Regions from separate parts of the Pseudomonas sp. P8_241 genome, predicted to be linked through region 2. Evidence: riboswitches for the same ligand, from Rfam matches in the RefSeq annotation. Region 2 holds a riboswitch; the other holds the start of a gene.

Region 1 (4,189 bases), 280 kb from region 2:
CGGGAGCGAGCATCGAATGCACCTCCGGTTGTGGTGCGCCAATCACATGCGGAACAGCGAGGATCGCCATCCCCAGGACTTTCATCAACCAGTGGCGGCTGAAGGCGATCAAGGCGATGCCGACGGCGGTAGAAGAGGCGGTGCCGATCCACCACATTTGCCGTTGTGCCAGATCGGCCGCAGCGGTGCCCGGCAGTTCTGGTGGCAGGCCAAGTGTTGGCGCAAGCACGAAGGTTGCGTAACCGGCCAAACCCCAGAGCAGGCCCTGGGAAGTTTTGGTCGGTGCGCGCAGGGTGTACAGGCCCGCCAGCATCAGGGCAAAACCGACAGCGACCACCAGATTACCGCCGGTGGTCGACAGTACACGCTGCCAGCCGTCTTCTGGCTCCCAGGCTTCGGCGTCATGAGTGTGGGCGGCGACTGCACCTTCGGTGTGAGCGTGTTCGTGGACCTCAACGGCAGCCGGTCCGGATCTTTCGTAGGTTTCGGCCTGCAGAATCAGCGGCGAAACCCAGAAGCTTTGCAGCAGGGTGAGCAACAGGGCGGCCAACAGTCCAGTGAAACCAGCGGTTTGCGCGATACGCTTGATCATGTCATCAGGTCTCAATGGCACGGGAACGCGGCGCTGTGACGGGTATCGTGCGCGGCATTGTGTACCGCTTCGATGTGCGAGAAACCGGCGAAATACACAAGGCAGGCACCCAGGATCGACGCGAAAATGGCGGCGGTCATACGTTGGGTCAAGGTAGAAGTGGTGCTGGCGCTGGTGTGTTCGGCGCTGCTGGTGATCGACATGGCGTTTCCCTCTGGTCTGTCAGCGGGGAATAAGGGCGCATGCAAAACCCGGCACGAACGGGCGCGCAAGGGGGTGCAAACAGCGCCCGCCCACCGCGGGTTTGTTGTTCAGTGAACGTACAGGTCACTTTGTGTTGCGGGCCGGTCTCCGGGCTCACGAGGGGCGCCAGGCATTTGCCTGAACCTGAAAGCATCACCTTCCCATGCCGCAGTGGCACAGTGGTTTTGACGCTTCACTCGCTTACCGTTGCGGGGGCAGCACCGGACTGACATGGCTTTGGAGTAAAGCACATGATTCACCGGTTTCCCGTTTCACCCTGTGAAGGGCACCCGTAACAAAGCGTGTAGGAGAGCATGGGCGAGGCGTTCGCGTCAATTGGCAGTGGTTCTCACTTGGCGTCTTCTGTTGATTTGCACTTTGTAGGAAGGAGGCGCTCTCAGTGATTGACCCGCCCCAATACGATGCGTAGCCTTGCGCATTCGAGGTTCTTCGGCGTTTGTCGAAGCTAAGAAGGGAACGCGGTCGATGCCGCGGCTGCCCCCGCAACTGTGAACGGTGATGTTCGCTGCCACGCCACTGCACGCTCAACCCTTGAGCCCGCGGGAAGGCGCAGTGAATGCCAGGCCCAAGGCCGGCACGCCGTCAGCCAGGAGACCTGCCTCGATACAGATTCTCACTACAACCGGGCGGGGTGATCCGGTGGCGAACGCTTCCGGCGCGTGTGCACGTGGCCGGCTCTCGTCCCGTATGCCCGCCTCCAAAGCCAAAGGGTATCCGATGAAAACACTGGCCAAACTCCCCGTCACGATCGTCACCGGCTTCCTCGGCTCGGGCAAGACCACCTTGCTGCGGCACATGCTCGACAACGCCCAGGGTCGCCGCATTGCGGTGATCGTCAACGAGTTCGGTGAGCTGGGCATCGACGGCGAAATCCTCAAGCAGTGCTCCATCGGTTGCACCGAAGAAGAAGCCAACGGCCGTGTCTACGAACTGGCCAACGGCTGCCTGTGCTGCACCGTCCAGGAAGAGTTCTTCCCGGTGATGCGCGAACTGGTCGCCCGTCGTGGTGATCTCGACCACATCCTCATTGAAACGTCGGGACTGGCGCTGCCAAAACCGTTGGTGCAAGCGTTCCAGTGGCCGGAAATCCGCAGCGCCTGCACCGTCGACGCGGTGATCACCGTGGTCGATAGCCCGGCCGTCGCGGCCGGTACTTTCGCCGCTTTTCCGGATCAGGTCGACGCGCAGCGCAAACTCGACCCGAACCTGGACCACGAATCGCCGCTGCACGAACTGTTTGCCGACCAATTGGCCAGCGCCGATCTGGTGATCCTCAACAAAGCCGACCTGATCAACCCGCAAGATCTGGCCCGGGTACGCGCAGAAGTCGCCGAAGAGCTGCCGCCTGCGGTGAAGATCATCGAAGCCAGCAGCGGTCGCTTGCCACTGGACGTGTTGATCGGCCTCGGCGCCGGCTCCGAAGAGCACATCGACAGCCGTCACAGCCACCACGATCACCATCTTGACGGCGATGATCATGACGACCACGATCACGACGCCTTCGATTCGATCTCCATCGAACTGCCGCAAGCAGACGAAAGCCTGCTGATGGATGCACTGACCCAGTTGGTGGTCCAGCATGGCATCCTGCGGGTCAAAGGTTTCGCCGCGATCCCGAACAAACCGATGCGCCTGCTGATCCAGGGCGTGGGCACGCGTTTCGATAAACACTTCGATCGCCAGTGGGGGACCGACGAGGCGCGCAGCACGCGCCTGGTGCTGATCGGCCAGGCACTGGATGCCGCCACGCTCGAAGCGCAATTGCGCGCCGCGCTCAGCGTGTAGCCATGCACCTGCTCAGGACCCAGCCCGGCGGTTTTGTGTCGCAAGACAACATTGCCGACCTCGGACAAACCCCCGCCGAACTGGTGATCCTGTGCAGCGGCGACTCCAGCCTGGCGCTGCTCGCCGAAGCGGCGCAGCAGTTGCCCGACGATTATCCCAGCGTGCGTCTCGCCAACCCGATGCAGGTGCAGAATCACGCCTCGGTGGATCTGTACGTCGACGAAGTGCTGCGTCACGCCAAAGTGATCCTGATTTCATTGCACGGCGGTATCGCCTATTGGCGTTACGGCGTTGAGCGGTTGGTCGAACTGTCGCAGCGCGGCGTGCAATTGATTCTGGTGCCGGGAGATGATCGTCCGGATCCGGAACTCAGTGATCTGAGCACCGTGTCCCCTGAAGACCGCGACCGCCTCTGGCATTTCCTGCGCCAGGGCGGCATGGCCAATGCGCTGGATCTGTTCCGTTGTCTGGCCGGACGGTGGCTGGGGCGCGACTTCGCATGGTCCGAACCACAAATCCTGCCGCGCACAGCGATCTATCACCCGAAAAAAAGCCCGGCCACATTGAGCGATTGGCAAGCCGACTGGCAGGCTGATCAACCGGTGGCGGGAGTGCTGTTCTATCGCTCGCATTTGCAGGCGGCGAATACCGGTTTCATTGATGTTTTCTGTCAGCGCCTGCAAGCGGCGGGGTTGAACCCGTTGCCGATTGCGCTGGCCAGTCTGAAAGAACCCGGCTGCCTCTCGGTGGTCGAGGACTGGCTGGATGAGGTCGAGGCCGGGGTCATTTTGAACACCACCGGATTCGCCCAGTCCAGCCCGGAAGCGCCGCACTTGCGTCCGTTTCGTCGCAATATCCCGGTGATCCAGGCGATTTGCGCCCAGGACAACGAGCCAGGCTGGCGTGCCAGCGAACAAGGCCTCGGTCCGCGTGATCTGGCGATGCACATCGCCTTGCCGGAACTGGACGGGCGGATCATCAGCCGCCCGATCAGCTTCAAGGACCTGGCGTGGCGCAGCGAGCGCAGCCAGTCGGATGTGGTCTGCTATCGGCCCGCACCCGAGCGCATGGATTTCGTGGCGCAGTTGGCGCGGCGCTGGATCGATCTGGCGCGGGTGCCGAACAGTGAAAAACGCGTCGCGCTGATTCTGGCCAATTATCCGACCCGCGACGGTCGCATCGGTAATGGCGTCGGTCTCGATACCCCGGCCGCCGCGCTGAATATCCTGCGGGCGCTGCATGCGCAAGGTTATCCGTTGCCGGCTGAATTGCCGGACAGCGGCACTGCGCTGATCCAGCAATTGCTCGGCGGCGTCAGCAACGATCTGGACACCCTTGACCAGCGCCCTTGCCAGCAAAGCCTGGCCATGGATGATTACTGGAGGATGTTCAACGCGCTGCCGCAGGTCAATCGTCAGGCCGTGCTGGAGCGTTGGGGCGCGCCCGAGACCGACCCGATGTGCCGTAATGGCCGGATGATGATCGCCGGTCTGCGTTTCGGCCTGACCTTCGTCGGCATTCAACCGGCGCGGGGCTATCAAGTGGATC
Region 2 (4,189 bases):
CCCGATTACCTCGCGTCGAACTGCCGCCGCGTGATCACAGTGCCGACATCGCCGCTCTGGAAACGTTTGCTGGCCGCTGCGATCAGCAGCATCCGGCCGGGCATCACCTGGCCGTGACAGCGCGCAGCTATGCCATGGCCGGGCGGATGCTCGGCGCCATAGGCACCCCTGCGTTCACTCAATATTCCTCAGCGTTGTACCGGCGACCGGATTTCGATTACCCGCGCCTGAAACTGACCATGCTGGACGCGGCGCGTTTTTTCCTCGAGACCACCGATGCATTGCTCGGCGGCAGCCGAATTGCGCCGAGCGAAGCCGATATCCCGGCCCAGACCTTCGCCGACTGGATGCAACCGGAACTGGACAATTTTTTCGGTCCGGGTCGAATTTCAGTCATTCTCGATCCCACCCTGGCAGCCAAGGCGATCGCCGGCTCAACGCGCATTCGCTTGCGCGCCAGCGCACTGTTCTCGGAACTGGACAAAAACCAGTTATTGCAACATGAGGCCTTCGTGCATGTGGCGACGGCACAAAACGGCGCACGCCAACCCAATCTGAAGAGTCTCGGTCTGGGAGCTCCCCGCACGACCCAGACTCAAGAGGGCATCGCCACCCTCGCCGAGCTCTTCACCGGCAGCATGGACATCAACCGCCTGCGGCGCCTGGCGCTGCGCGTACTGGGGGTTCAACAGGCGCTGAACGGGGCCGACTTCATTCAGGTGTTTGAAGGGTTTGTGGCGGCCGGTCAGTCACCAGAGGAGTCCTTTCGCTCAACCCAGCGGATATTCCGTGGCGCCGACCTGCGGGGTGGTTCGGCCTTTACCAAGGATGCCGCGTACCTCACCGGCCTGCTTGGCGTGCATACCCTGTTGCGCATCGCGATCCGCGATAATCGCCCGGAACTGGTCAACCATCTGTTTGCCGGACGCCTCAGCCTGGGAGACACCCTGCGCCTGGCGCCACTGTTCGACTCCGGCTGGCTCCAGGGCCCGGTTTATCTTCCGGCCTGGGCCAGCGATCTGCGTCGGCTCGCCGCGAACCTGGCCTTTTCTGCCTTCATTTCCCGGATCCCGCTGGATATCCTCGATCTGGACGTGTTCATGGCATTCGCTGACGAACACGAGGCCGATGCCAGCGCCCTGTGATCAGGGCATCACGCGACGGTTTGCGCGGTATCCACCACCTCTGCCCGCCGCACATGCAGGTTTTTTGTGTGCACTGAATTAGCCCTGCCCGGCATGATCGACTACTATACCGCGCCGGTTTCCAAACGGGATTAATAGGGAATCCGAGATGCGCCTGTCGCATCGAACGGAACTGCCCCCGCAACTGTAGATGCCGAGCCTGCTTCTTTATTGCCACTGGATCGAATCCGGGAAGGCTGGAGCATGGCGATGACGCATCAGTCAGGAGACCTGCCGGCACAGAACATCACTAACCGGCGGGGTGTCCGGAAGGGACATCCTTGCCGCGTGTTTTTTGCCTGAACCCGGCCTTGCTCTGCTCCAGCGGCAGCGTTTGATTGTGTGTTTCCAGACCGTACTCCCCTGCTCCGTGTACGGTACAAATGGAGATTGCATCATGCTGCTGCACCGCGTTGTCGCCCTCATCACCGGTTGGGTCCTGTGCTCGCAGGCCTTTGCAACCTCGACTCACTATCCGTTGACGCTAAAGAACTGCGGCAGCACGCTGACCTTCCAGCACGCCCCGACGCGTACCGTGACCATCGGCCAGGCCGGCACCGAAATGCTCTATGCCCTGGGGCTCGGCGACAAGGTCACGGGGACTTCCCTGTGGTTCAACGAGGTGCTGGGCCAGTACAAGACGCAGAACGACAGGATCGAGCGCCTGGCCGATAACGAACCGAGCTTCGAAGCCGTCATCGGCAAGCGGCCGGAACTGGTCGCGGTGGAACTTGAGTGGATGGTCGGCCCGCAAGGCGCTGTGGGTACCCGCGAACAATTTCACGAACTGAACATTCCAACCTACCTCCTGCCGTCCGATTGCGAAGCCAAGGACAACCTGGTCGGTGCCGACGGCACACGCCTGCAGCCCTTTCGCATCGACAGTATCTACAAGAGCGTCAGCCAGCTGGCAGAGATTTTCGATGTGCCCGAGCGCGGCCATCAACTCAATGCCGAACTCAAGGCCGGCCTTGCCCGGTCCGTCGCGTCAGTACAAAAAAAGGATTTGCGGCACACCAGCGCACTGGTCTGGTTCTCCAGCGCGGATATGGGCCTCGATCCCTATGTGGCCGGCCACAAGGGCATTGCCGATTTCATGCTCAAGTCCCTGGGCGTGCGCAATGTGGTGCAGTCCGATGAAGAATGGCCAACCGTAGGCTGGGAAACCATAGCCAAGGCCAACCCGACGTTTTTAGTGATTGCACGCATGGATCGCCGCCGTTTTCCGGCTGACGACTATCAAAAGAAGCTGGCGTTTTTGCGCAGCGATCCCGTCACCCGCAACATGGACGCGGTGAAAAACGACCGCATCATCATCCTTGATGCCCTGGCCCTGCAGGCCAGTGTCAGGATGTTCGATGGCGTCGAGCAATTGGCCAACGCCATCAACGGCTACGACTTGTCGAAATGACGGCGATCACAATTCGGGTCCTGTTGGCATTCGCCACGCTATTGATAGCAGTGATCGCCGGTGTGGCCATCGGTGAAACGGCAATAGCCCCAGGCGTGGTGTTTGAGGTATTGGCCAACAAGCTGTGGGCGGCGGGATACGTGCTTGATCCGATCGATGAAGGCATTGTCTGGAATTATCGCCTGACCCGTGCACTGGTAGCGGCCGCCTGCGGCGCAGGGCTTGCGACCTGCGGAGTGATCTTGCAATCGCTGCTGCGCAACCCCCTGGCGGACCCCTATCTATTGGGCATTTGTGCGGGCGCCTCGACCGGAGCGGTGCTGGTGGCACTGCTCGGCGTGGGCGCCGGAATGGTTTCGTTATCCGCGGGCGCCTTCAGCGGAGCCGTGACCGCTTTCGCCCTGGTCATATTACTGGCTCGGGTCAGCGGGCGTTCCAGCGGTACTGGCCAGATCATTCTGGCGGGCATCGCCGGTTCGCAGTTGTTCAACGCGCTGACGGCCTTTCTGATCACCAAGTCAGCCAGTTCCGAACAGGCGCGCGGGATCATGTTCTGGCTGCTCGGCAATCTGAGCGGTGTGCGTTGGCCGTCGGTAGGGCTGGCGGTGCCGGTTGCCGTGGCAGGTCTGGTGGTGTGCCTGTGGCACCGTCGGGCTCTGGATGCCTTCACCTTTGGCGTTGACTCGGCCGCATCGCTCGGCATACCGGTGCGTCGGGTGCAATTTCTGCTGATCGGCTGCGCCGCATTGGTGACCGCCGTGATCGTCTCGATTGTCGGCTCCATCGGGTTTGTCGGCCTGGTCATTCCCCACGCTGCGCGCCTGCTGCTGGGGACCGGACATGCTCGTCTGTTGCCCGCCAGTGCCCTGGGAGGGGCCGTGTTCCTGATCGCGGCCGATGTGCTGTCGCGCACCCTGATCAAGGGCCAGGTCATTCCCGTCGGCGTGATCACCGCATTGGTTGGCGCGCCGGTTTTCGCCCTGATCCTGATTGGCCGGAGAAACGCCCGATGAGTGCCACCTGCGTACTGAGCTGTAGCGGTCTGAGTTTCAAGGTGCGCGACGCCGGGTTACTGAGCGATATCGGCCTGGATGTCCACCAGGGTGAAACCCTGGGCATCGTCGGGCCGAACGGCTCGGGCAAATCCACCCTGCTGAAACTGCTCGCCGGTGTACGCCAACCCACCGCCGGCGAAGTTCGGCTGGCTGGCCAACGCCTGGGCGAACTGTCGCGTCGAAGCATCGCGCAAAGCCTGGCGGTGGTTGAGCAGCAGGCCGACACCGACGACGCGATCAGCGTGTTCGACGCCGTCGCGCTGGGGCGCACGCCCTGGTTGTCAGCCTTGACACCCTGGTCGAACGAAGACGCTGCCATCGTCCTGCAAGCCTTGCACGACGTCGATGCCATGCACCTGCGCACGCGCATTTGGGGCAGTCTCTCGGGGGGTGAACGCCAGCGTGTGCACATCGCCCGGGCACTGGCTCAGCGCCCCCGGATCCTGCTGCTCGACGAACCGACCAATCACCTCGACATCCAGCATCAGTTGATCATTTTGAAGGTGGTTCAATCGTTGCCGGTGACCACGTTGGTCGCG

What was found. Region 2 has a riboswitch for cobalamin ahead of QMK58_RS12145 (ABC transporter substrate-binding protein). Riboswitches for the same ligand answer to the same signal wherever they lie in the genome.
Region 1: it holds a riboswitch for cobalamin, as region 2 does, so the genes downstream of both, cobW (cobalamin biosynthesis protein CobW) here and QMK58_RS12145 (ABC transporter substrate-binding protein) in region 2, are expected to answer to the same signal.

The regions. Positions count from the first base shown of each region.
Region 1 is NZ_CP125377.1:2,924,178-2,928,366, forward strand. Features, by position in the region: gene QMK58_RS13330 (CbtA family protein) at 1-592, opposite strand, end outside; gene QMK58_RS13335 (CbtB domain-containing protein) at 604-795, opposite strand; cobalamin riboswitch at 917-1,144, opposite strand; cobalamin riboswitch at 1,262-1,474, shown strand; gene cobW (cobalamin biosynthesis protein CobW) at 1,574-2,641, shown strand; gene cobN (cobaltochelatase subunit CobN) at 2,644-4,189, shown strand, end outside.
Region 2 is NZ_CP125377.1:2,647,999-2,652,187, reverse strand. Features, by position in the region: gene QMK58_RS12150 (flavohemoglobin expression-modulating QEGLA motif protein) at 1-1,145, shown strand, start outside; cobalamin riboswitch at 1,244-1,438, shown strand; gene QMK58_RS12145 (ABC transporter substrate-binding protein) at 1,582-2,595, shown strand; gene QMK58_RS12140 (FecCD family ABC transporter permease) at 2,592-3,608, shown strand; gene QMK58_RS12135 (ABC transporter ATP-binding protein) at 3,605-4,189, shown strand, end outside.